One region of the Bradyrhizobium yuanmingense genome, then DNA from elsewhere that is predicted to be linked to it. Evidence: predicted binding sites of a transcription regulator. Region 1 holds the regulator's gene; each other region holds the start of a gene.
What was found. The regulator PhoB, encoded in region 1, activates phosphate uptake and scavenging genes when phosphate is short. The targets are predictions, from matches to a motif close to TGTCATNNANCTGTCAT.
Positions count from the first base shown of each region.

Region 1 (5,797 bases):
TCTTGCCCTCGATCGGGCCGCGATGTTCCTCATAGGTCATGAGGTCGGCCATCACCTGGCAGGGATGCGAACGCCGCGTCAGGCCGTTGATGACGGGCACGGTGGCGTTGGCCGCAAGCTCCAGCAGCGCATCATGGTTGAGGATGCGGATCATGATGGCGTCGACATAGCGCGACAGAACCCGCGCGGTGTCGGCGATGGTCTCGCCGCGGCCGAGCTGCATCTCGGCGCCGGTGAGCATGATCGCCTCGCCGCCGAGCTGGCGCATGCCGACGTCGAACGAGACGCGGGTGCGGGTCGAGGGACGCTCGAAGATCATCGCCAGCGTCTTGCCCTCGAGCGGCCTGACCGGCTGCTGCGCCTTCTGCTTCGCCTTCATGGCGGAAGAGGCGGCGAGCATGCTCTTGAGCTCCGAGAGCGGCAGCTCGTTGATGTCCAGGAAGTGCTTGGGAGCTTTGTTGGGCGTCGTGCTCATCAGCTTGCCGCCCGCTTGGTCTGGCTGGAGGAGATCGCAGCGCAGGCGCGCTCTAACCGGCCGACGCTGTCCTCGATCTCCGCTTCCGTGACGATCAGGGGCGGCAGGAAGCGCACGACATTGTCGCCGGCCCCGACGGTGAGCAGCTTTTCGGCGCGCAGCGCCGCGACGAGATCGCCCGAGGGCACCACCGCCTTGATACCGATCAGCAGGCCCTCGCCGCGCACCTCGCTGACGATTTCGGGATGACGATCGATCACGGAGGCGAGCTTCTGCTTGAGCAGCAGCGACATCTTCTGCACGTGGTCGAAGAAGCCGGGCTTGAGCATGACATCGAGCACGGCGTTGGCAGCCGAGATCGCGAGCGGATTGCCGCCGAAGGTGGAGCCGTGCGAGCCGGGCCCCATGCCGGCCGCCGCGTCCGCGGTCGCCAGCACCGCACCGATCGGAAAGCCGCCGCCGAGCGCCTTGGCGAGCGACATCACATCCGGTGTGACGCCGGTGCGCTTGTAGGCAAAGAGCTCGCCGGTGCGGCCCATGCCGGTCTGCACCTCGTCGAAGGCGAGCAACAGGCCGCGCTCGTTACAGAGTTCGCGCAGCGCCCTCAGGAAGGCGTGAGGTGCAGAACGAACGCCACCCTCGCCCTGGATCGGCTCGATGAGAATGCCGGCGGTGTGCGGACCAATCGCCTTCTTCACGGCGTCGAGGTCGCCGTGCGGCACCTGATCGAAGCCGTCCATCGGCGGACCGAAGCCCTCGAGATATTTCGCAGAGCCGGTGGCGGCGAGCGTCGCCAGCGTGCGGCCATGGAAGGCACCCTCGAAGGTGATCATGCGGTAACGCTCCGGATGCCCCTTGGAGAAGTGATGGTGGCGCACCAGCTTGATCACGCCTTCCAGCGCCTCGGCGCCGGAATTGCAGAAGAACACGAAGTCCGCAAAGCTCTCATTGCAGAGGCGGCTTGCGAGCTTCTCGCCGTCAGGGCTCTGGAACAGGTTCGACATGTGCCAGAGCTTGGTCGCCTGCTCCTGCAACGCCTTGACCAGCGCGGGATGGACATGGCCGAGCGCATTCACCGCGACACCCGAGGTGAAATCGAGATAGCGATCGCCGTTGGTCGCGATCAGCCAGCAGCCTTCGCCGCGCTCGAAACCGAGGTCGGCCCTGGCGAAAACGGGGAGCAAATGCGGCGCTGCGCTGTTAGTCATGACGTCACTTGAATGTTGCGGACGGTGTGAGGCATGCATTGCGCGACGCACCATCGACCGGCCCCGGAAAACGAAACGTGCCGCCTTTTAAGGGCGGCACGTGGCACTATCTTATGCCTGGCAAGACGGGTGTCAATGCCGCCCGGAAAGCCTCGCGAAACGCTGATTCCGTAGTCTTGCGGTGCCGATTTTGCGGGTTTTTCACCACGGAACATGTGGAAGCGAGTCGGCGGACTCTTGCGCGGGAGTCACGCCATATTGTAGCGTTTGGACTGTCAGATACGACATCTCGTGCAGCAGTTCTGATCCCAGAAGTCCTCATGTACCGGCGTAAACGTTCGGGCGTCTTGAGCGCGCCCGGCGAGCCTTAAGGGATTCTGACGGCACGGGTTTTTCAAGGCTAAAGCATTCGCTGCGAAGGCCCCAGGATGGCAGGCGCGCAGCGAGGGAAAGGGTGCAATGACGGTTTTGACCTGGTCCGATGATCGCGTCGAGCAGCTGAAGAAGCTCTGGGAGGCCGGACTTTCGGCCAGCCAGATCGCGGCGGAGCTCGGCAATGTGACCCGCAATGCCGTGATCGGCAAGGTGCACCGGCTCGGCCTGTCCGGCCGCGCCAAGAGCCCTTCATCGGCAGCGCCGCGGCCGCGCAAGGCACGGCCCGCGCAGCATATGATGCGGGTGACCCGCCCCGTCGCGCGCGGCAACACCGCGTTGGCGCAGGCCTTCGAGGTCGAGTTGGAAGCCGAGCCGGTTACCTACGACAACGTGGTGCCGATGAGCCAGCGGCTGTCGCTGCTGGAATTGAACGAGGCGACCTGCCACTGGCCGGTCGGCGATCCCTCGAGCCCGGATTTCTTCTTCTGCGGCGGCAAGGCGCTCTCCGGCCTGCCCTATTGTGCCCAGCATTCGCGCGTGGCCTATCAGCCCGCAGCGGATCGCCGTCGCGCAGCACCGAAACCGGGCACGCGGTGAGCTTGCGGAATTCCCTGATCGCCAAGCTTTGATCGCCAAGCTTGATCGCCAAGACTGCAGCCGTCATACGATGACGGCTCCCAATCGCCCGGTGTCATCCCCGCGAATGCGGGATCCGTAACCGCGGGGCGCAATCGTTGCGCGAGATGGTCACTCCGAGTCTTCGCCAAACCACGTCCTGTGGCTAATCGCGAAGAGCGCAAGCGCTCGCGCTGAGATCCCGGGCTCACGCTGCGCGCGCCCCGGGATGACGGCCGAGATCGGCGCCGCAGTTCGCCAAACCAGCTGTCGCTGGCGCCTTACGTCTGCTCAGCCTTCGCGAAGCGATCGTCCAGCGCGTAGCCGGCGCCGCGGACGGTGCGGATCGGGTCCTGCTCGCGGCCGAGATTGAGCAGCTTGCGCAGGCGGCCGATATGCACGTCGACGGTGCGCTCGTCGATGTAGATGTCGCGGCCCCAGACGCTGTCGAGCAGCTGCTCGCGCGAGAACACGCGGCCGGGATGCTCCAGGAAGAACTCCAGCAGGCGATATTCGGTCGGACCGAGATCGATCGGCCGGCCCGAGCGCGCCACGCGGCGCTTGTCGCGGTCGAGCTCGATATCGCCATAGGCGAGCACGGTGGCGAGGCGCTCGGGACTCGCACGCCTGAGCAGGCCCTTCACGCGCGCAAGCAGCTCCGGCACCGAGAACGGCTTGACGATATAATCATCCGCGCCGGTCGCGAGCCCGCGCACCCGTTCGCTCTCCTCGCCGCGCGCGGTGAGCATGATGATCGGCAGCTGCTTGGTCTCGGGGCGGGTCCGAAGCCGCCGGCACAGCTCGATGCCTGACAGGCCCGGCAGCATCCAGTCGAGCACGATCAGATCGGGAATGTGCTCCTTGAGGCGGGTGTCGGCGTCATCGCCGCGCATCACCGTCTCGACGTCATAGCCGTCGCCTTCGAGGTTGTAGCGAAGAAGCTCGGTGAGAGCTTCCTCGTCCTCAACCACCATAATGCGTGCGCCCATGTGGTCGTAGCTCCTTAAGTCGTCAGGTGTTCGGCACCGTCGTGGCGAAGGTCGTCATGTCGCCCTTCGGCCGCTTGTCGGTGATCGCCTGGCCCTCGATCATGTAGAACACGGTCTCGGCGATGTTGGTGGCGTGGTCGCCGATCCGCTCGATGTTCTTGGCACAGAACATCAGGTGGATGCAGAACGAGATGTTGCGCGGATCCTCCATCATGTAGGTGAGGAGCTCGCGGAACAGCGAGGTGCAGATGGCGTCGACTTCTTCGTCGCCCTTCCACACCGCCATCGCCGCCGGCAGGTCGTGCGCGGCATAGGCGTCCAGTACCGACTTGACCTGCTGCTGCACGAGGTCGGTCATGTGCTCCAGGCCGCGGAACAGCTTGAGCGGATGGAAATCCGTCTCCAGCGCCGCGACGCGCTTGCCCATGTTCTTGGCGAGATCGCCGATGCGCTCGAGATCGGTCGCAACGCGCATCGCGCCGACGATCTCGCGCAGGTCGACGGCCATCGGCTGGCGGCGGGCGATGGTGAGCACGGCGCGCTCCTCGATGCGCTTCTGCAGCGCGTCGAGCTCGACGTCGGTGGCGACGACGCGCTGGCCGAGCGCGACGTCGCGGCGGATCAGCGCGTCGACGGAATCGACGATCATGCGCTCGGCGATGCCGCCCATCTCGGCGACCAGGCGGGTGAGCTCCTGAAGGTCGCTGTCGAAAGCCTTTACGGTATGTTCAGAACCCATGTTCCGTCTCCTCAGCCGAACCGGCCGGTGATGTAATCCTGCGTGCGCCGATCGCTCGGCGACGTGAAGATCTTGCTGGTGTCGTCGAACTCGATCAACTCGCCGAGATACATGAAGGCGGTCTTGTCGGAAACGCGCGCCGCCTGCTGCATGTTGTGGGTGACGATCGCGATCGTGTAGTTCTCGGACAATTCCTGGATCAGCTCCTCGACCTTGGCGGTCGAGATCGGGTCGAGCGCCGAGCAGGGCTCGTCAAACAGGATCACCTCGGGCCGCACCGCGACGGTGCGGGCGATGCAGAGGCGCTGCTGCTGGCCGCCGGAGAGCGACAGGCCGGAGGCATTGAGCTTGTCCTTGACCTCGTTCCACAGCGCGCCACCGCGCAGCGCCTTCTCGACGCGGTCGTCCATCTCGGACTTGGAGATCTTCTCGTAGAGACGAATGCCGAAGGCGATGTTCTCGTAGATCGTCATCGGGAACGGCGTCGGCTTCTGGAACACCATGCCGACCCGGGCGCGGAGTAGGTTGAGGTCGAGCTTGGGGTCGAGGATGTTGGTATGGTCGAGCAACAGCTGACCGTCGGCGCGCTGGCCCGGATAGAGATCGTACATCCGGTTGAAGATGCGCAGCAGGGTGGACTTGCCGCAGCCGGACGGGCCGATGAACGCCGTGACGCGGTTGGTGCCGAGCGCCAGGTTGATGTTCTTCAGCGCGTGGTGGTCGCCGTAGTAGAAGTTGAGGTTGCGCGCCGTGACCTTGGCGGGCGCCTCGGGCAGGGGCTGCGAGCCGGGATGAACGGACGGTGCGCTGACGGAAACAGACATTTCACTCATTTTGCAGTCCTCTCGGCGCCAAGGATGCGCGCGCCAATGTTAAGGGCAAGCACGGTCAGGGTGATCAACAGCGCGCCGCTCCAGGCGAGTTGCTTCCAATACTCGTAGGGGCTCTGCACGAAGTTGTTGATGGTGACAGGCAGGTTCGCCATCGTCTTGTTCAGGCCGAGGCTGAAGAACTGGTTCGACAGCGCCGTGAACAACAGCGGCGCGGTCTCGCCGGCGACGCGGGCGGTCGCCAGCAGCACGCCGGTGATGAGGCCGGAGCGCGCGGCACGATAGGCGATGCGCTTGATCACCAGCGAGCGCGGCAGGCCGAGCGCGCTGGCAGCTTCGCGCAACGGATTCGGCACCAGCAGTAGCATGTCTTCGGTGGTGCGCACGACGACCGGGATCACGATGACGGCAAGCGCCAGCGCGCCCGCAATCGCCGAGAAGCCGCGCATCGGCACCACCACCGCGCCATAGATGAAGAGGCCGATGATGATCGAGGGTGCCGACAGGAGAATGTCGTTGATGAAGCGGATCACCGAGGTCAGCTTGTCGTTGCGGCCGTACTCGGC
Region 1 is NZ_CP104173.1:7,007,351-7,013,147, forward strand. Features, by position in the region: gene argF (ornithine carbamoyltransferase) at 1-475, opposite strand, end outside; gene N2605_RS32540 (aspartate aminotransferase family protein) at 475-1,683, opposite strand; gene N2605_RS32545 (GcrA family cell cycle regulator) at 2,143-2,655, shown strand; gene phoB (phosphate regulon transcriptional regulator PhoB) at 2,955-3,662, opposite strand; gene phoU (phosphate signaling complex protein PhoU) at 3,685-4,401, opposite strand; gene pstB (phosphate ABC transporter ATP-binding protein PstB) at 4,413-5,234, opposite strand; gene pstA (phosphate ABC transporter permease PstA) at 5,231-5,797, opposite strand, start outside.

Region 2 (5,797 bases), 690 kb from region 1:
GAGTTCTTCGGCCCCGGCCTCGACCACCTCTCGGTCGCCGACAAGGCGACGATCGCCAACATGGCGCCCGAATACGGCGCGACCTGCGGCTTCTTCCCGGTCGATGCCGCCGCGCTCGATTATCTCAAGACCTCCGGCCGTGCCTCGGCCCGCGTCGCGCTGGTGCAGGCCTATGCCAAGGCGCAGGGCCTGTTCCGCACGGCCAAGTCGCCCGACCCCGTGTTCACGGAAACGCTGACCCTCGACCTCGGCGACGTCGTGCCGTCGATGGCCGGCCCGAAGCGTCCCGAAGGCCGCATCGCGCTGCCGACCGTCGCGGACGGCTTCTCGCTCGCGCTTGCCAGCGAGTACAAGAAGGCCGAGGAGCCGGCCAAGCGTTTCCCCGTCGACGGCAAGAACTTCGACATCGGCCATGGCGACGTCGTGATCGCTGCGATCACCTCCTGCACCAACACCTCGAACCCGAGCGTGCTCATCGGTGCCGGCCTGCTCGCGCGCAATGCGGCTGCGAAGGGCCTCAAGGCCAAGCCGTGGGTGAAGACCTCGCTCGCGCCGGGCAGCCAGGTGGTCGCGGAATATCTCGCCAATTCCGGTCTGCAGCCCGATCTCGACAAAGTCGGATTCAACCTGGTCGGCTTCGGCTGCACCACCTGCATCGGCAATTCCGGTCCGCTGCCTGAGGAGATCTCGAAGTCGATCAACGACAACGGCGTCGTCGCGGCCGCCGTGCTCTCCGGCAACCGCAACTTCGAAGGCCGCGTTTCGCCGGATGTGCAGGCGAACTACCTGGCCTCGCCGCCGCTGGTGGTCGCCTACGCGCTCGCGGGCAGCGTCACCAAGAACCTCGCCACCGAGCCGCTCGGCGAGGGCAAGGACGGCAAGCCGGTGTACCTGAAGGACATCTGGCCGACGACCAAGGAGATCAACGCCTTCATGAAGAAGTTCGTGACCGCGTCGATCTTCAAGAAGAAGTATGCCGACGTGTTCAAGGGCGACACCAACTGGCGCAAGATCAAGACAGTCGAGAGTGAGACCTATCGCTGGAACATGTCTTCGACCTATGTGCAGAACCCGCCCTACTTCGAAGGCATGAAGAAGGAGCCGGAGCCGGTCACCGACATCGTCGAGGCGCGCATCCTCGCCATGTTCGGCGACAAGATCACCACCGACCACATCTCGCCGGCCGGCTCGATCAAGCTCACCTCGCCCGCCGGCAAATATCTCAGCGAGCACCAGGTGCGTCCGGCCGACTTCAACCAGTACGGCACGCGTCGCGGCAACCATGAAGTGATGATGCGCGGCACCTTCGCCAACATCCGCATCAAGAACTTCATGCTGAAGGGCGCGGACGGAAACATCCCCGAGGGCGGCCTGACCAAGCACTGGCCCGACGGCGAGCAGATGTCGATCTACGACGCCGCGATGAAGTACCAGGAAGAGAAGGTGCCGCTGGTGGTGTTCGCCGGTGCCGAGTATGGCAACGGCTCCTCGCGCGACTGGGCCGCCAAGGGCACGCGCCTGCTCGGCGTGCGCGCCGTGATCTGCCAGAGCTTCGAGCGCATCCACCGCTCCAACCTGGTCGGCATGGGCGTGCTGCCGCTGACCTTCGAGGAAGGCACCTCCTGGCAGTCGCTTGGGCTGAAGGGCGACGAGAAGGTGACCATCCGCGGCCTCGTCGGCGACCTCAAGCCGCGCCAGAAGCTGACCGCGGAGATCGTCTCCGGCGACGGTTCGCTGCAGCGCGTTTCGCTGCTCTGCCGCATCGATACGCTGGACGAGCTCGACTACTACCGCAACGGCGGCATCCTGCACTACGTGCTGCGCAAGCTCGCGGCGTAAACGCGGATTTGTGAATGATGGCTCACTGCGAAGTGAGTAGAAGCCTTAACGAAGGCGGCCTATCAAAGGCCGCCTTCGCGCGTTTGCGGTACGCTTCAGATGGGCCCGCCCGGCGGAAAACCTCCCTTTGGACGGTGGCCCGGATGGATGAATGTACCGCGCCCCGTAAGACTACGGTGACCATCCGGCGATAAGATTTCCCCCTGAGAGCAACGGTGTGCGGCGTTCGACATGACGACAATGACGGCTTCCCATCTGATTCCACGTTGGTCCGGCGCCCTCTGGTCGGGAGCTCTCGGCATATGTGCGATCATCGCCGTCATTCGTCCTGCCGAAGCTGAACCCCGCGCCGTCGTCGAATTGTTCACCTCGCAGGGCTGCTCCTCCTGCCCGCCCGCCGACCAGATCATCGGCGATCTCTCCAAGGACCCCTCGGTCATCGCGCTGAGCATGCCGATCGATTATTGGGACTATCTCGGCTGGAAGGACACGCTGGCGGATTCGCGCTTCTCTGCACGGCAGCGTGCCTATTCGCGCATGCGCGGCGACCGCGAGGTCTACACGCCGCAGGTCGTGGTCAACGGCTCCACCCATGTCATCGGCAGCGATCGCACCGGCATCGAGAACGCGATCGGCAAGACCGACAAGGGCACTGGCGTGATGAGCGTGCCGGTGACGATGTCGCTCTCGGGCAAGCAGATCAACGTGTCGGTAGCCGCAAGCAAGGAGCCCACGGTCTCGCGCGGCGAGGTCTGGATCTGCTCGATCGCGAAGTCGGTGCCGATCGCGATCACCCGCGGCGAGAACAAGGGACAGCAGGTCACCTATCACAACGTGGTGCGCAGCCTGCTCAAGGTCGGCGACTGGACCGGCCGTCCGGAGAGCTGGACGGTGCCGATCGAGAACCTCACGCGCGACGGCGTCGACGGCGCGGTGGTCTACGTCCAGGACGGCAGCCGCGAGAGGCCGGGCCCGATGCTGGGTGCGGCCTACACGTCGCTGCATTGAAGCAGGCAGAACGTCTCAGCAATTGATGCTCGTCATTCCGGGGCGCGCCTCTTGGCGCGAACCCGGAATCCATTTCTCAGCTTGTGTGATGGTAAATGGATTCCGGGCTCGCGCTTCGCGCGCCCGGGAATGACGGCGGACCCGGAAGCATCTCGGCACAAACAAAAAAGGACCAACTTGCGTTGGCCCTCCTTGTCGTGCGTACAGACCCGATCCTGTTCGACCCCGGGGGGCTGGGGGCTGAGGAATCCGGAACCGAAAGGACCGGGTCAACGCACGTCACCCTTTTCGCAGTGCAGGGCGGCAGGCGGTTGGCGGAAAAGCGGCGATACTATGATTCCTGCTAACGATCCCGTGACGGTTTGCCGCGACGGAGTTCCACCCTTGCGTGTGCCCTGATGCGACGCCGATTCGATGGGTCGAGCCCCTTGCGATGCGGAACGGTTGGCGCAATCATGCAATTGTCACGAACGCGGTTCCGGGACGATCTTGGCGGACGCGGGTAGCCGTGCGATGAGGAGGCGCTTCCCATGAGTCTGACGTCGGAGGATGCCGACCCGAGCGAGCAGCGCGCGGCGGCGCGTCCTGCCGCGGCGCTTGCGCAGCCGAACCGGGTGACGTTCAACCGGCTCGAGCTGCACCGGATTCTCAATCTCTACGGCCGCATGGTCGCCGACGGCGAATGGCGCGACTATGCCATCGACTTCCTGAAGGACCGCGCCGTGTTCTCGGTCTATCGCCGCGCCTCGGAAGTGCCGATCTATCGCATCGAGAAGGACCCGCGCCTGGCGCGCAAACAGGGCATGTACAGCGTGATCTCGGCGACCGGCCTGATCCTGCGTCGCGGCCACGAGCTCGAGCGGGTGCTGCTGGTGATCGATCGCAAATTGGCGGTGGTTTAGCCGAACCATCGATCGTCATTCCGGGGCGCGACGAAGTCGCTAGCCCGGAATCCATCCCTCCCTCCACCGCCCCTGCCGTTCAATGGATTCCGGGTTCGATGCTGTGCATCGCCCCGGAATGACGGATGAACTACTTCCCCGGCACCGTGCTTGCGCCCTCGCCGAGGTCGCGCTGCATCATCACGGTGTCCAGCCAGCGGCCGAATTTCAGCCCGACACTGGGATGCGTGCCGATCATCTTGAAGCCGCACCTTGTGTGCACGCCGATCGACCCGGCATTGGCGGAATCGCCGATGACAGCGATCATCTGGCGAAAGCCGCGCGCTTCGCATTCGACGATCAGCCGTTCCAGCAGCATTGAGCCGACGCCGCGGCGGTGGAAGGACGGATCGAGATAGATCGAGTTCTCCACCGTGAAGCGATAGGCGGGCCGCGGCCGGTAGGCGCCGGCATAGGCATAGCCGGCCACGCGGCCGTCCAGCATGGCGACGAAATAGGGATAGCCGCCGTCGATCAGCGCGCGATAGCGGCGCGTCATTTCCGAGAGGTCGGGCGGCTCCAGCTCGAACGTCGCCGTGCCCTCGCGGACGGCCTGCTGGTAGATGGCGGTGACGGCGGGGAGGTCGGCCTCGGTGGTGGGCCTGATATCGGGTGCGGACATGGGGGAAGGATAGAGCGTTCCCTGAGGGGCCGGAAGAGGCTGCGCTGCCTCCACACCCGTCATTGCGAGCGCAGCGAAGCAATCCAGAAATGCATCTGCGGAGGGGCTCTGGATTGCGTCGTCGCATCGGCGCAAAATTGCTGCGCAATTTTGTCGCGAGCTCCTCGCAATGACGGGGAGAGGCCGTACCCTCCAAACAAAAACCCCGGCCTTTCGGCCGGGGTTCGTGTCCGTTCTCTCGTCTCAGAGCTTACTCGCGCTGGCCGAGGAGCTGCAGCAGCAGCGTGAACAGGTTGATGAAGTTCAGGTACAGCGACAGTGCGCCGGTGATGGCCGAACGCTCTGCGACGTCACCGCCGGCCGAGGCATAGCCGTAGATGTAGTCGTTCTTCAGCCGCTGGGTATCCCAGGCGGTCAGGCCCGAGAACACCAGCACGCCGACCACCGACACGATGAACTGCAGCATCGAGCTGGCCAGGAACAGGTTCACCAGGCTGGCGAGAACGATGCCGATCAGGCCCATGAACAGGAACGAGCCCATGCCGGTCAGGTCACGCTTGGTGGTGTAGCCGTAGAGGCTCAGCGCACCGAAGGTCGCCGCGGTGATGAAGAACACCCGCACGATCGAGGTGTGCGTGAACACCAGGAAGATCGACGACAGCGAGATGCCCATCAGCGCCGCGAACACCCAGAACAGGATCTGGGCGGTCGAGGGTGCCAGACGGTTGATGCCCGCCGAGATCACGAACACCATCGCGAGCGGCGCCAGGATGAACAGCCACTTCAGGGGGCTGACGAACATGGCGTAGCCGAACGGTGTCAGGAACACCTTGCCGACGCGGACGGCGTCCGCCGTCGGAACGTCGGTCACGGCGGCCATGTAGACGCCGAGCGCGGCAAGGCCGGTGATGGCCAGGCCAATGCTCATGTAGTTGTAGATGCGCAGCATATAGGCGCGCAGGCCGGCATCGACCGTCGCGGCGTCAACACGCCCGGCGGCCCTGCCGAAAGGAGAAGCGTAGTTACGGTCTAGGTCCGACATGGTCGAATTCCCGTTGGTTGGTCCGGTCCGGCACGAGGGTCGCCATGCCGCCGGTTCGTCAAATTCTATCTCGGAGACCGCTGCCAGCCGACTGAATTTTGGCTCACAATCGGGGCTCCGAACCCATCCGATATGTGGGAAACTAACACATTCGCCGCAACCTTCCACGCGCGGCTGAATGTCGCCCTCGGCGTCAATCCTGACGCGAAGCTGACCGGTAGCGTGGTTAATCGCCGAAACCGGGCCGATTCCGGGCAGCCCGATCCGCCGCTACATTTTGTCACAAATTTCGCAACACCGTCGCCGGCTTTTTGTTCAATGCCAGCAGCGTGCCGGCAAGCCCGA
Region 2 is NZ_CP104173.1:7,692,886-7,698,682, forward strand. Features, by position in the region: gene acnA (aconitate hydratase AcnA) at 1-1,839, shown strand, start outside; gene N2605_RS35700 (DUF1223 domain-containing protein) at 2,071-2,847, shown strand; gene N2605_RS35705 (DUF2794 domain-containing protein) at 3,378-3,749, shown strand; gene N2605_RS35710 (GNAT family N-acetyltransferase) at 3,880-4,410, opposite strand; gene N2605_RS35715 (Bax inhibitor-1/YccA family protein) at 4,661-5,452, opposite strand; gene N2605_RS35720 (ABC transporter permease) at 5,733-5,797, opposite strand, start outside.
Region 2: N2605_RS35705 (DUF2794 domain-containing protein) is a predicted target of PhoB. The motif match lies at 3,299-3,315, and genes of this name have one in related genera.

Region 3 (5,797 bases), 1.2 Mb from region 1:
CACCGAAGCGCGGCAGCGTGGCGCGGAAGGCGCGAACCAGGAAGATCGCCTCGATTAAATCGCCGCGCGCCTGCTTGATCGCAAGCGACGCGAGCTCGCGGTCATAGAGCGAGCCTTCGCTCATGACGCGATCGACGGCCAGGCCGAGCTGCTCCGAGATCTGGTCGAGCGTGATTTCCGCAACGCTCTGGTCGCCGCGCCGCTTATGCGCGAGCAGGCGATGGGCGTTCTCGATGGCGCGTTCGCCGCCTTTGACTGCGACATACATGCTTCTAGCTTCCCTTGCTCACTATTCGCGTGGTGCGGGGGATCGCGACCACAGCGTCATCGGCGACCAGCACCACATCGATGCCGCGCGGAAACAGCGCCTCGTTGATATGCAGGCGCTCGAACAGGTCGAAAGGCTTGATCGACGCCTGCAGCGTGGCGACACCGTCAATGCCGGGGCCGCGCAGTTCGAAGCTGCGCCCGGCGGCGAGGCTGTCGACCTGGATGACCACCGTGGTCGAACGGTCCGGATACTCGCTGGTGCCGAACGCGAAGCGCTCGAGCGCAGGCAAGGCGCCGCCGTCACTGATGAGCGCGAAGGAAGCGATCGACGAATCCTGCACGACCGGCGCGCCGGTGTGGAACTTCAGCCACTTCGTCACGTCCGAGCTTTCCGCCATCCGCGCATCGAGCCAGAGCGGCGTGTCGTGATCGAACAGCGTCAGCGCGATCGCTGCGGTGCCGCGCATCATCGGCCCTGGCGCGCCCGCCATCGGCACGATGCGCTGGACCGAGCCCGGCCGCGCCATGGCGTCCATGACCGAGCGAAAGGTCGATTGCGCCGACAGCACCTTGTCGGCGAAACCCGGCGGCAGTTCCGCAATCGTGGTCATGATCTCACCCCTCACCGCGCACCATGGTGTAGAAATCAACCTTCGTTGCGGCGGCCGCTGCCGCCGCCTGCTTGCGCCTGACCATAAGCTGCTCGCGCAACGGCGCGATAACGTCGCGCTCCACCGCGCCGCCGAAATCGCGGGACTGCACCAGCGCATCGCACAGCGCGATCAGCCGCGCCTTCTCACGGTCGCGGCCGAGCGTGTAGCCGAACCCGACCTCGCCGCTCGCAAGCCGCACCGCGGCGCGCGACACCGTGGCTTCGCCGAGATTGAACGGCGCGCCGTCGCCGCCGACCCGGCCGCGCAGCATGACGAGGCCGTTCTCCGGCGTGCGCAGATCGTGGTGATCCGGGAGAGACAAGTTGCGGAGGCGAGCGGCGATCTCGCCCGCCTCCGCGTGCGCCAGCACCGCCATTGCGGCCTTGCGCTGGGCTTGCTGGTCGTTGTGCTGGGTCACCTGGTCCACCGAGCTTTTTGACAGAACTTGCCGCGTCGAAGTTGTCTATGATAATAGACAACTTCATACGGACGCGCCATGACTGTTTCGTGACAATGCTGTGATTTCTGGAGTAGGTTTCCCGCGACATGAGCATGCAGGACACAGCCTCCTCGGGCGTCGCGCTATGGCGCCTCGTGGCCGATGGCATCGAGCGCGGCATCGCCGACGGCCGCTTTGCGGCCGGCGACAAATTGCCGGGCGAGATGGAGATCGCCGAAACCTATCGCGTCAACCGCCACACCGTGCGGCGCGCGTTGGCAGCCCTCGCCGAGCGCGGCCTGGTGCGCGCCGAGCGCGGCAGCGGAACCTATGTCGAGGCGCAAAAGCTCGCTTATCCCTTGCGCTCGCGCACGCGCTTCTCCGAGATCGTCGGCGCCGATGGCCGCGAACCGCATGGCCGGCTGATCGAGGCGACCGATGACGTTGCGACGCGCGAGCTCGCACGAGAGCTGGGATTGAAGACCGGCGCGCCGCTGGTGCGGATCGAGGCGATTCGCCTCGCCGACCGCACGCCGATCTGTGTTTCCACCACCTGGCTATCGGCGGAGCGGTTTCCGGAGGCGGGCGCCGTGTTCGCGGCAACGCGCTCGATGACGAAGCTGCTGGAGCATTTTGGCGTGCGCGACTATCGCCGCGGTGCGACGCGAATCACCGCGGGGATCGTCGACGCGAGCGACGCCGCACGGCTCGACCTGGCGCTGGGGCGGCCGATCCTGGTGGTCGACGCCACCGACCATGATCTCATGGGCAAGCCGCTGGTGACGAAGCACTCGCGCTTTGCGGCAGAGCGGGTGGAGTTTTTGGTGGAGAACGCTTAGATCAGAGCGTTTTCCAGCGAAGCCTGCCCTCGGACTTGATCCGGGGTGGAAACGATTTGCGTCGAGAAAACGCGTCAAAACAAAAATCAGAGCTCCGTTCCGATCCAATCGGAACGGATAAGACTGCAGCACGACGTTAGGCGACCGTCCGCTTGCCGATGATCGCGAAGCGCAGCTTGCCGGAAATCCAGTCGATCGACGATACAGTTACCAGGATCAGCAGGATCAGAAACGATACCTTCTGCCATTCCAGCACCCGGATCTGTTCGGCAAGCTGAAGGCCAATGCCGCCAGCGCCAACGATTCCGATGATCGTCGCCGATCGCGTATTCGACTCGAAATAGTAGAGCACCTGGCTCAGCAAGACCGGGAATACCTGCGGCAGCAATCCGAAGCGGACGCTGTGGAGATGGTTGCCGCCCGATGACCGAACGCCTTCCGCGGGGTTCTTGTCGGCGACCTCGATCGCTTCCGAGAACAGCTTGCCGAACGTTCCGAAATCGCTGCAGATCACGGCCAGGATGCCGGCAAACGGCCCCAGCCCCACGACGCCGACCCAGATCAGTGCCCAGATCAAAGTGTCGACCCCCCGGATGGTATCGAGGCCACGACGCGTCAATAGGCGGATGATCCGGTTTGCAACCACGTTGCGCGCCGCCAGCAGGGATACCGGCAGCGCGAGCAGCGCGCCGCCAAGGGTGCCGAGAAACGCGATCGACACCGTCTCTCCGAGCGCATGCAGATATTTCAGAACCTCCGCCCAAGAACCCGGGCTGGGCGGCAACATGAGCTGGACGAATTCGCCCAGCCTGACCATGCCCTGGGAGAGCCGATTAAAGGGAATATCGAGCTGGACGATCCCGAACAGGAACAGCCCGACCGTCCCGCCGACGAGTATTGCGATCCTTCCCCGCTGCCACCAATCGGTCCGGAAGACGTCGGGATACCGTTCGGCAATGCCGGTCCGGTTTTCAAAACTGAAGGAGCTCATCGGGTGCTTCCCTCCAGCCCGAGCAGGCGGTGTCGCAACCGTTCCGTCAGGAAGTCGATCAACATGACGGTAAGGACGATGAGCAGCAGGATGGCGCTGACGTCGGTGAAGTAGAACTTGCGAACCGCCTCGATCAGATCCTGGCCGATCCCGCCGGCGCCGACGAAGCCCATCACGGCCGCGCCACGCACGTTGATCTCGAACCTGAGCAAGGCATAGCTCACGAAGTTCGAGAGGACCTGAGGCAACGCGCCGAACCGAACAACCTGAACCCAGCTGCCCCCGCTTGCCGCCACCCCTTCGACCGGCTTGCTGTCGATGTTCTCGACAACCTCGGCGAATTGCTTGCCCAACGCTCCGGCGGTATGGATTGCAATCGCCAGAACGCCCGGCAGCGGCCCGAGACCAAAGGCCAGCACGAAGATCAGGGCAAACACGATCTCCGGCACGGTCCTGAAAAACTCCAGAACGCGCCGGGTGACGAAAACAGTCGTTCCTGATTTCACGAGATTGGCCGAGGCGAGGAAGCAAAGCGCAAAACCGCACAGCGCACCCGAGAGGGTGCCCATATAGGCTATCAGCAACGTATCCCCGAGAAGCCGTGCCCAGCGCGGCAATCCCCACAGCCACTCCGCCAAATCGCTCCATGCGGTCGCGAACGAAAATTTGGGTGCGATGCTGAGGAAATAGGCCGGGAAGCGCCAGAAATTCTCGACAAAATTTCCGAGACTGACCTCGCCCATCCAGCCCGCGGCAATGGCAACGGCGATCAGGACGGCGGCACCGAGCCATACGCGGCGGCGCTTGGCGGCAATTGCGGCCGCATAGCGATCGCCAAGCTCACGCAGCCTGGCTTCCGGAAATTCGGGAACTGCTGTTCGCATGGGATGTTCGCGAGAGCCGACGGGCAGATCTTGCGATCTGCCCGACTTGTCCAACCCTTCGTTTCCCTCAGGATTTCTGCTTGCGAATGCTGTCGACAAACTTGGTCAGTTCGATCACGGCGTCATACGCCTTGTGGTCGACCTCGACGTAGGGCAATTGCTTCCCCTCGTAAATCTTGTCGAAAGCCGCCTTGTCCTTCACCGCAATTTCCAGCACTGCTTTCTTAATCGCCGCCTTGAGGTCGTCAGGCAGGCTGCTGAGATAGGCCATCGGCGAGTTCACGATCTGCTCGGACTTCATGATGATCTTGAAATCCGCGGCCTTCGCCATGCCCTTCCGTTCCATCCGGAGCAGGTTCGATTCCTTCTCGTCGTTCCACCAGTTGAACGCCGCGTCGCAGGTGCCCTGGGAAAGCCCGATCACCGCGTTTTCATGGCTCCCCGAGTAGACCACCTTGGCGAAGAACTTCTCCGGGTCTATGCCCATCTTGTTCATCGCGAAACGCGGCACGTTGTTGCCGGAAGTCGAGTTGGGATCGACGAGGCAGAGGTTCTTGCCTTGCAGGTCCTTGATGTCCTTGTAGCTCGAATCGCTTTTGACATAGAGAACCGAGTAATAGCCTTTGGTGCCGTCGCCGTTCACCTCGATCGCGAACGGTTCGACCTTCGCGCCAATGATGTAGGCACGCGCGTAGGACGCCGGGCCGTACATCGCGATGTGAATGTTTCCTGCACGCTGACCTTCGATCACCGCGGCGTAGTCATTGGCGATGCGCAGCGTGACCTTCGTTCCAAGCTCGCGGGACAGGTACTCCGTCAAAGGCGTCCAGCGGTTGGTGGTGCCGGAGGCATTCTCGTCGGGGACTTTTGCGAAGATCAACTCAGGATATTTCGCCTTCCAGTCCTGCGCCGCAGCGGCTGAAACTGAAAATGCCAGGGCCGCCGCAGCGGCAACGATCGTACGACGGTCTATCATGACGTCTCCCATTTCAAGGTTATGAAACTGTCGAGTTCCGGCTCTGCGCTAGGCTCGATTTAAAGAAGCAGCGATCAGGCCACGGCAACCGTGCGGAGGGCAGGAACTGCTGTGCCGACCGATGCATCCGCGGGCGCAACATCCATGACTTCATTCGCCTCGAGATCGTACAGCTCGCGCGCGATATGATCGGTCAAGGCCGCCGGCGCGCCGTCGAACACCACGCGTCCGGCCGCCATGCCGATCAGGCGGTCGCAATAGCTGCGGGCGAGATCGAGCGAATGCAGGTTGCAGAGCACGGTGATACCGAAATGCTTGTTGATGCGCAGAAGCGCATCCATCACGATCTTGGTGTTGCGGGGATCGAGCGAGGCGATCGGCTCGTCGGCAAGGATAATGTCGGGCTGCTGAACCAGCGCCCGCGCGATCGCCACGCGCTGCTGCTGACCGCCCGAGAGTTGGTCGGCGCGCTGGGCCGCGATGGCAGCCATGTCGAACTGCTCGAGCGCCGACATCGCGATGGCCTTGTCTTCTTCGGGCCAAAGCTGCAGCAGCGACCGCCATGTCGGCACCGTCGACAGCCGCCCCATCAGCACATTGGTGAGGACGTCGAGCCGGCCGACGAGGTTGAACTGCTGAAAAATCATCGCCGACCGCGCACGCCACTGCCGCAGCTCCTTGCCGCGCAGCGCGGTGACGTCGACGCCTTCGAACAGGATGCGGCCTTCGGAGGGCTCGATGAGGC
Region 3 is NZ_CP104173.1:412,834-418,630, reverse strand. Features, by position in the region: gene N2605_RS01935 (carbon-phosphorus lyase complex subunit) at 1-268, opposite strand, end outside; gene phnH (phosphonate C-P lyase system protein PhnH) at 273-881, opposite strand; gene phnG (phosphonate C-P lyase system protein PhnG) at 886-1,350, opposite strand; gene phnF (phosphonate metabolism transcriptional regulator PhnF) at 1,470-2,201, shown strand; gene phnE (phosphonate ABC transporter, permease protein PhnE) at 2,338-3,192, opposite strand; gene phnE (phosphonate ABC transporter, permease protein PhnE) at 3,189-4,076, opposite strand; gene phnD (phosphonate ABC transporter substrate-binding protein) at 4,144-5,052, opposite strand; gene phnC (phosphonate ABC transporter ATP-binding protein) at 5,127-5,797, opposite strand, start outside.
Region 3: phnF (phosphonate metabolism transcriptional regulator PhnF) is a predicted target of PhoB. The motif match lies at 1,420-1,436, and genes of this name have one in related genera.

Region 4 (5,797 bases), 770 kb from region 1:
TCGAATTCGTAGGTGATGACGTCGACATCATGCGCGAACAATTCGAGCGCCTCGACGTCGGCATATTCGGCGCAGGTCGCGTTCAGCACGACGTCGAAGGCCGGCGAATCCGGATCGGGCGAGAACACCTGGCAGCGCAGGCCGAGTCGCGCCGCGGCCATGGCCAGCATCCGGCCCAATTGTCCGCCGCCGAGGATTCCGATGGTGTCACCGGGCTTCAGCTTCACGTGCCTGGTGTCCGTCACGCCTTGTCCTCCGGCCGCTCGGCGACCGCCTCGGTCTGGGCCTTGCGCCAGGCGGCGAGGCGATCCGACAGGGCCGGGTCGGACAATGCCAACACGGCCGCTGCCAGCAGCGCGGCATTGATCGCGCCGGCCTTGCCGATGGCGAGGGTGCCGACCGGAATGCCCGCGGGCATCTGGACGATCGAATAGAGCGAATCGACGCCCTTGAGCGTCTTGGATTCGACGGGAACGCCGAAGACGGGAAGTTCCGTCAGCGCCGCCGCCATGCCGGGCAGATGGGCCGCGCCACCGGCGCCGGCGATGATAATCTTGTAACCTGCGGCCTTGGCACCCTTGGCGAATGCGAACAGCCGGTCGGGCGTGCGGTGGGCCGAGACGATGCGGCTGTCGGCAGCAATGCCGAGCGCGTCAAGCGTGTCGGCGGCGTGCCGCATCGTGTCCCAGTCCGACTGGCTTCCCATGATGATGGCGATCGGCGCGGTCATGACGTCAATTGTGCCCAGAAAAACAGAGAGATAGGCCAGATTAATGATTCCGGCCGGCGGCTCGCAAGGCGGTGGCAAGGAGAAGGGAATCCACTATCCTGTCTTGGTGAATCCCCGCAAGCCTTCATTGAGCAGGATGCCCATGAAGAAACCGAAAAGGGCGAGCCCTGCGAAGGCCAGAAAGGGCCGGAACATGAGCGCCGCCCGATCCAAAGCCGTTTCGAGCCGCGCGGCCAAACCGGCCTTGCGCAGAGCGCCGGCTGCCGATGACGGCAAGGCGATCATCCGCGGCCTCAGGAGCAAGCTCAAGGCGGCCCTGCTGCGGATCTCGGAGCTCGAGGCGGCCGCCGATACCGATTTCCTGCTCGGGATTCCCAACCGGCGCGGTTTCGAGCGCGAGCTCGCGCGCGCCATCGCCTATATGAAGCGCTACCGCGCCAGCGGGGCGCTGATCGTGCTCGACGTCGATCGGCTGAAGCCGATCAACGATTCCTTCGGTCATGCCGCCGGCGATGAGGTGCTCAAGGCGATTGTCGCCACGCTGACGCGACAGGTCCGCGCCTCCGACGTGGTCGGCCGGCTCGGGGGCGACGAGTTCGCGCTGCTGCTCTGGAATCTCAGCGAGACCGATGCGAAGGTCAAGGCTGCGGCCTTGGAGCAGGCGATCGACGAATTGTCATTCGTTTTTCGCGGCCAGCACGTGGCCGCGGGCGCCTCGGCCGGCGTCGCGCTGCTCGGTCCGCAATCCGCTGCAGGCCGCGCCCTGGAGGAGGCGGATGCCGCCATGTATGTGCGCAAGGCGAGCCGCCGGCACGAGCCGCGGATCAGGCTGGTCGGCGGCGAGCGCTAGTCTAGAGGGTGGCAAGATCTTCCGGCACGTTGCCGAACTTGCGCAGCAGCGTCGCGTCGCCGAATTCGCCGGTCATGGGATCGCCGCTGCGGCTGAACGCGATCGCGCCGATATGGCCGGCGCCGCGCGCCAGCATCTCTGCGCGTCGCAGCGCCGCCGTCGAGGACTGACACTCCTCTGCAGCGCCTGCGACGGGTGATCCGTCGTCATCGATCAAGAAGGGCATTGCAACGTAATAGGTCACATCCGACATGGCGTTGCTCCAAGGTTGAAGATTATGCGGCGCTGCTCTTGCTCCGCATCTTGCTGCGCGAGATCTCCGGAATGCAGCCGGCTGAAATCGCCGCCTGCAATTCCTCCAGCTCGGCTTCCAGATATTCGTTGGCCATGATCAGCGCCTTGATGGTGCTGCGCAGATTGCCGTCGCACATCGCGATCGCCTGATCGCAGGCCTGTTCGTAATGGCTGTTGTCGAAAAGGGCGGTTGCCGACATCTGCGTTGTCCTCGTGTGTTGTCCTTGAGCGTTCTCTGAGGTGGGGCGCCCGCGAATGTTCCTATTTTGTTCTTATTGAGTCAAGCGGATTCGGAAGCGGCGGGGCGCCGCGCAAGACCGGCTCACGGTCAGGCGATGATGTCGGGGGTGATCTGGTCTTCGATGAACGCGATGCGGTCGCGCAACAACAGCTTGCGCTTCTTCAGGCGCTGTAACCGCAACAGGTCGGGGGCGGGCGATTGATGCAATGCATCGATCGCCGCATCGAGATCTCGGTGTTCCTGCTGCAACCGGGTGAGCTCGGCTTCGAGCTCACGCTCATCTTCATTGGTCATGTCTGCGGTGGCCGAAAACCGATAGGCGTGAGATCCGGGCTGTGGATGCCCTGTGGAAATTATCGTCCTTGCGCCGCGTGATCGCAAGCGATCTGCGATCCCTCGTCCCCGATCTCCAGCAACATATTTCTGCAGGGAGCTGCGGCGGTGCGTGGGCGTATTGATATCATGGATTTTTCCGGCGTGGTTCCCTTAGTCACGCTTCGTTACATATGAACTTTCAAAAATGACGCTGCAACGACGGATACCCATCGACAGGACGAATCGGTGATGTAGACTTGGTTGTCCGGATCGAATCCTAAAGGTTCAACCCTACCGAGGAGGTTTCGAATGACAATTCAGGCACATCTCGTTGAATTGGAACGGAAGCACAAACTTCTCGAAAACGAATTGCACGAAGCTCTCGTGCACCTTTCAACAGACGACCTGCAAATTGTTGAGTTGAAGCGCCGGAAGTTGATGGTCAAGGACCAGATCGAGCGTCTGAAGCAATCTGGCGACACGCTCCACTAGTAACCCCCGTGACAGTGTAGAGTTGATCACGTCCTTCACGCAGGGATGAGAGCATCCGTGCTCATCCCTGCTGCAAGGTGTGTACCGTGCAACACGGTTGTGCGGCGCTCATTCTTGCTTGGACCCGTGGCTCTCGACGCGCACACTTATCCGCTTCTCGAAACACTGTCGATATCTGCGAGCTCGGCGACGTGATCGGCGATCGCGAGCGAGGACGTCAGTCCCGGCGATTCGATGCCGAACAGATTGATCAGGCCTGCAACGCCGTGATCGCGCGGGCCCTGCATCAAGAAATCCTGCGTGGCCACGGCCGGCGGCACGATCTTCGGGCGGATGCCCGAATAGCTCGGCATCAGCGCGCCGTCAGGCAGCGTCGGCCAGTATTTGCGGATCGCGGGATAGAAGCGCTCGGCGCGTGACGGATCGACCTCGTAGTCGATCGTCTCGATCCATTCGACGTCAGGCCCGAAGCGCGCCTGTCCTGCCATGTCCAGCGTCAAGTGCACCCCGAGGCCGCCGGGCTCCGGCACCGGATAGATCAGACGCGAGAACGGCGCCTTGGCGTTGCAGCTGAAGTAGTTTCCCTTGGCGAGATAGGCCGGCGGAATCCGGTCCAGCGGCATGCCGTCGATGTTGCGCGCCACATGCGTTGCCGACAGCCCCGCGGCGTTGACGAGGAGGTTGCATTGCAGCGTCATCGGTGCCTCGCCGCCGGCATCGATCTCGATGAGGCCGGCCGCCGCCTTGGCACGGATCAGCGGGGTGTGAAACGCGAAAGCTGCGCCGGCGTCCTCGGCTTCGCCGCGCAGTGAGAGCATGTAGGAATGGCTGTCGATGATGCCCGTCGACGGTGACAGCAGCGCGGCGTCGCAGGCGAGCGCCGGCTCCAGCGCGCGTGCGGCCTCGCCCGAGAGCAGCTGCATGTCGAGCACGCCGTTGGCCTCGGCATGCGCCTTGATCGATTGCAGCTTCTCGGTCTCCTTCGGGCTGGTCGCGACGATCAGCTTGCCGCAATTTTTGTGCGGGATGCCGCGCTCGGCGCAGTAGCGGTACAGCGCGTGCTTGCCTGCCACGCACATGCGCGCCATCCAGCTCCCGGCCCGGTAGTAGATGCCGGCATGGATCACCTCGCTGTTGCGCGAGGAGGTGACGGTGCCGATCGCCTCGGCTTCCTCCAGCACGATCACCTCGCGCCCGGCCTGGGCGAGCTTCCGGGCCACCGCGAGCCCGACCACGCCGGCTCCGATGACGACGCAATCGACCCTATCCATGGTTGTGCAGGATACCAGTTGGAAGCACCGGTGGCGCACGGTCCGGATGCGGCGGCGCAGGCGGGGCTTCCGTTAAGAAGTCGTTTATCATGTCAGGGCAATTGCCGCATTTTATGTCACATTATTCTGTTGTGCCCACAGGCGTTTACCCGATCCAAACCCGCGAAGCCAGACAATCCGACGTTGAAATCGCGGGTGGCTGATGGCTGAGAAGAACTGGCACGTGGGCAGCACGCTTTGGATTGCTGTGCACGCCCTCCTATGCCTGGCCGTTACGGGCGCGCCTGCGCGCGCCTTTGCGGCATCGGACAGCCTTGCCGTTCCGGGCGATCTCACCAGGCTTGATCCCGGCGTGATCTGGGAAGCCCTCATCGCGGGCATCGTGGTCTGCTCGTTCCTCGCCGCGATCGGGCTGTGGATCCATTCCTCGCTGCGCCGGTCCAGCCGTTTGCAGCTGCGTCGCAACGCCTTCATCTCCTCCGCCATGAACAACCTCAACCAGGGCGTGGTGATGACGGATGCGCAGCGCCGCGTCATCTTCTGCAATGACCGCTATCTCGAGATCTATGGCCTGACGCGATCCGACCTCCGGCCCAACATGACCGGTTGCGACATCCTGAGGCTGCGCCGCGAGCGCGGAGTGCTCGGCGTCACCGATGACGAATTTTACCGGAAGGCATCGAGCGCCAATGGCCTGACCACGGAACTGCCGGACGGACGGGCTATCCTGGTGAAGTATTTCGTGTTGCCGAACGGCGGCTCGGTGGCGACCCATCTCGACGTCACCGAGCAGCGCAACCTGTCGCGGCAGCTCGCCTCCACCAAGCAGTTCCTGGAATCGGTGCTCGATCATGTGCCGGCCTGCGTGGCGGCCAAGAACATCGAGGACGGCTGCTACATCTTCGCCAACAGCGCCTATGAGAAGTTCTGGGGATTGTCGCGGGACTTCGCCGTCGGCAGGAATGCACGGGAGCTGTTTGCGTCGGCCTCGGCGGCCAGCATCGAGGCCGCTGACCAGGCCGCGCTCAATTCGCCGGATGGCCAGCACCGCAATGAGTTCGAGGTGGATCGTGCCGGCGCGCGGCGCATGGTCGCCTCGATCCGGATCGTGGTCCGCAACGAGAGCAACAAGCCCGAATTTCTGCTCATCCTGTTCGAGGACATCACCGACCGCCGCTCGCTGTCGCAGGAGCTGGAGAGCACCAAGAAGTTCCTCGAGCTCGTGGTCGACAACATCCCGGTTGCGCTGATCGTGGAGCAGGTCAAGGACGGCCGCTATCTGCTCGCCAACCGCAGCGCGGAGACGATCCTCAACCGCAGGCGCGAGGAAGCCACCGGCCTGACCGCGTCCGACATCTTCAACGCCAAGGAAGCCAGGCTGATCGTCGCGCGCGACGAGGCCGCGATCAAGAAGCGCGGGATGATCACCGAGGAGCATCCGATCTCTACCAAGAACGGCCTGCGGCTGTTCCTCACCCGCCGCGCCACCGTGGTCAATGATGCCGGCGAGCCGCAATATCTGATCAAGACCCACGAGGATGTCACCGACCGCCGGCAGACCGAGTCGCGCATGGCGCACATGGCCTATCACGACGGCCTCACCG
Region 4 is NZ_CP104173.1:6,234,398-6,240,194, reverse strand. Features, by position in the region: gene N2605_RS28870 (5-(carboxyamino)imidazole ribonucleotide synthase) at 1-245, opposite strand, end outside; gene purE (5-(carboxyamino)imidazole ribonucleotide mutase) at 242-730, opposite strand; gene N2605_RS28860 (GGDEF domain-containing protein) at 873-1,580, shown strand; gene N2605_RS28855 (hypothetical protein) at 1,582-1,833, opposite strand; gene N2605_RS28850 (hypothetical protein) at 1,856-2,074, opposite strand; gene N2605_RS28845 (YdcH family protein) at 2,203-2,409, opposite strand; gene N2605_RS28840 (YdcH family protein) at 2,740-2,922, shown strand; gene N2605_RS28835 (NAD(P)/FAD-dependent oxidoreductase) at 3,069-4,193, opposite strand; gene N2605_RS28830 (EAL domain-containing protein) at 4,396-5,797, shown strand, end outside.
Region 4: N2605_RS28840 (YdcH family protein) is a predicted target of PhoB. The motif match lies at 2,636-2,652, and genes of this name have one in related genera.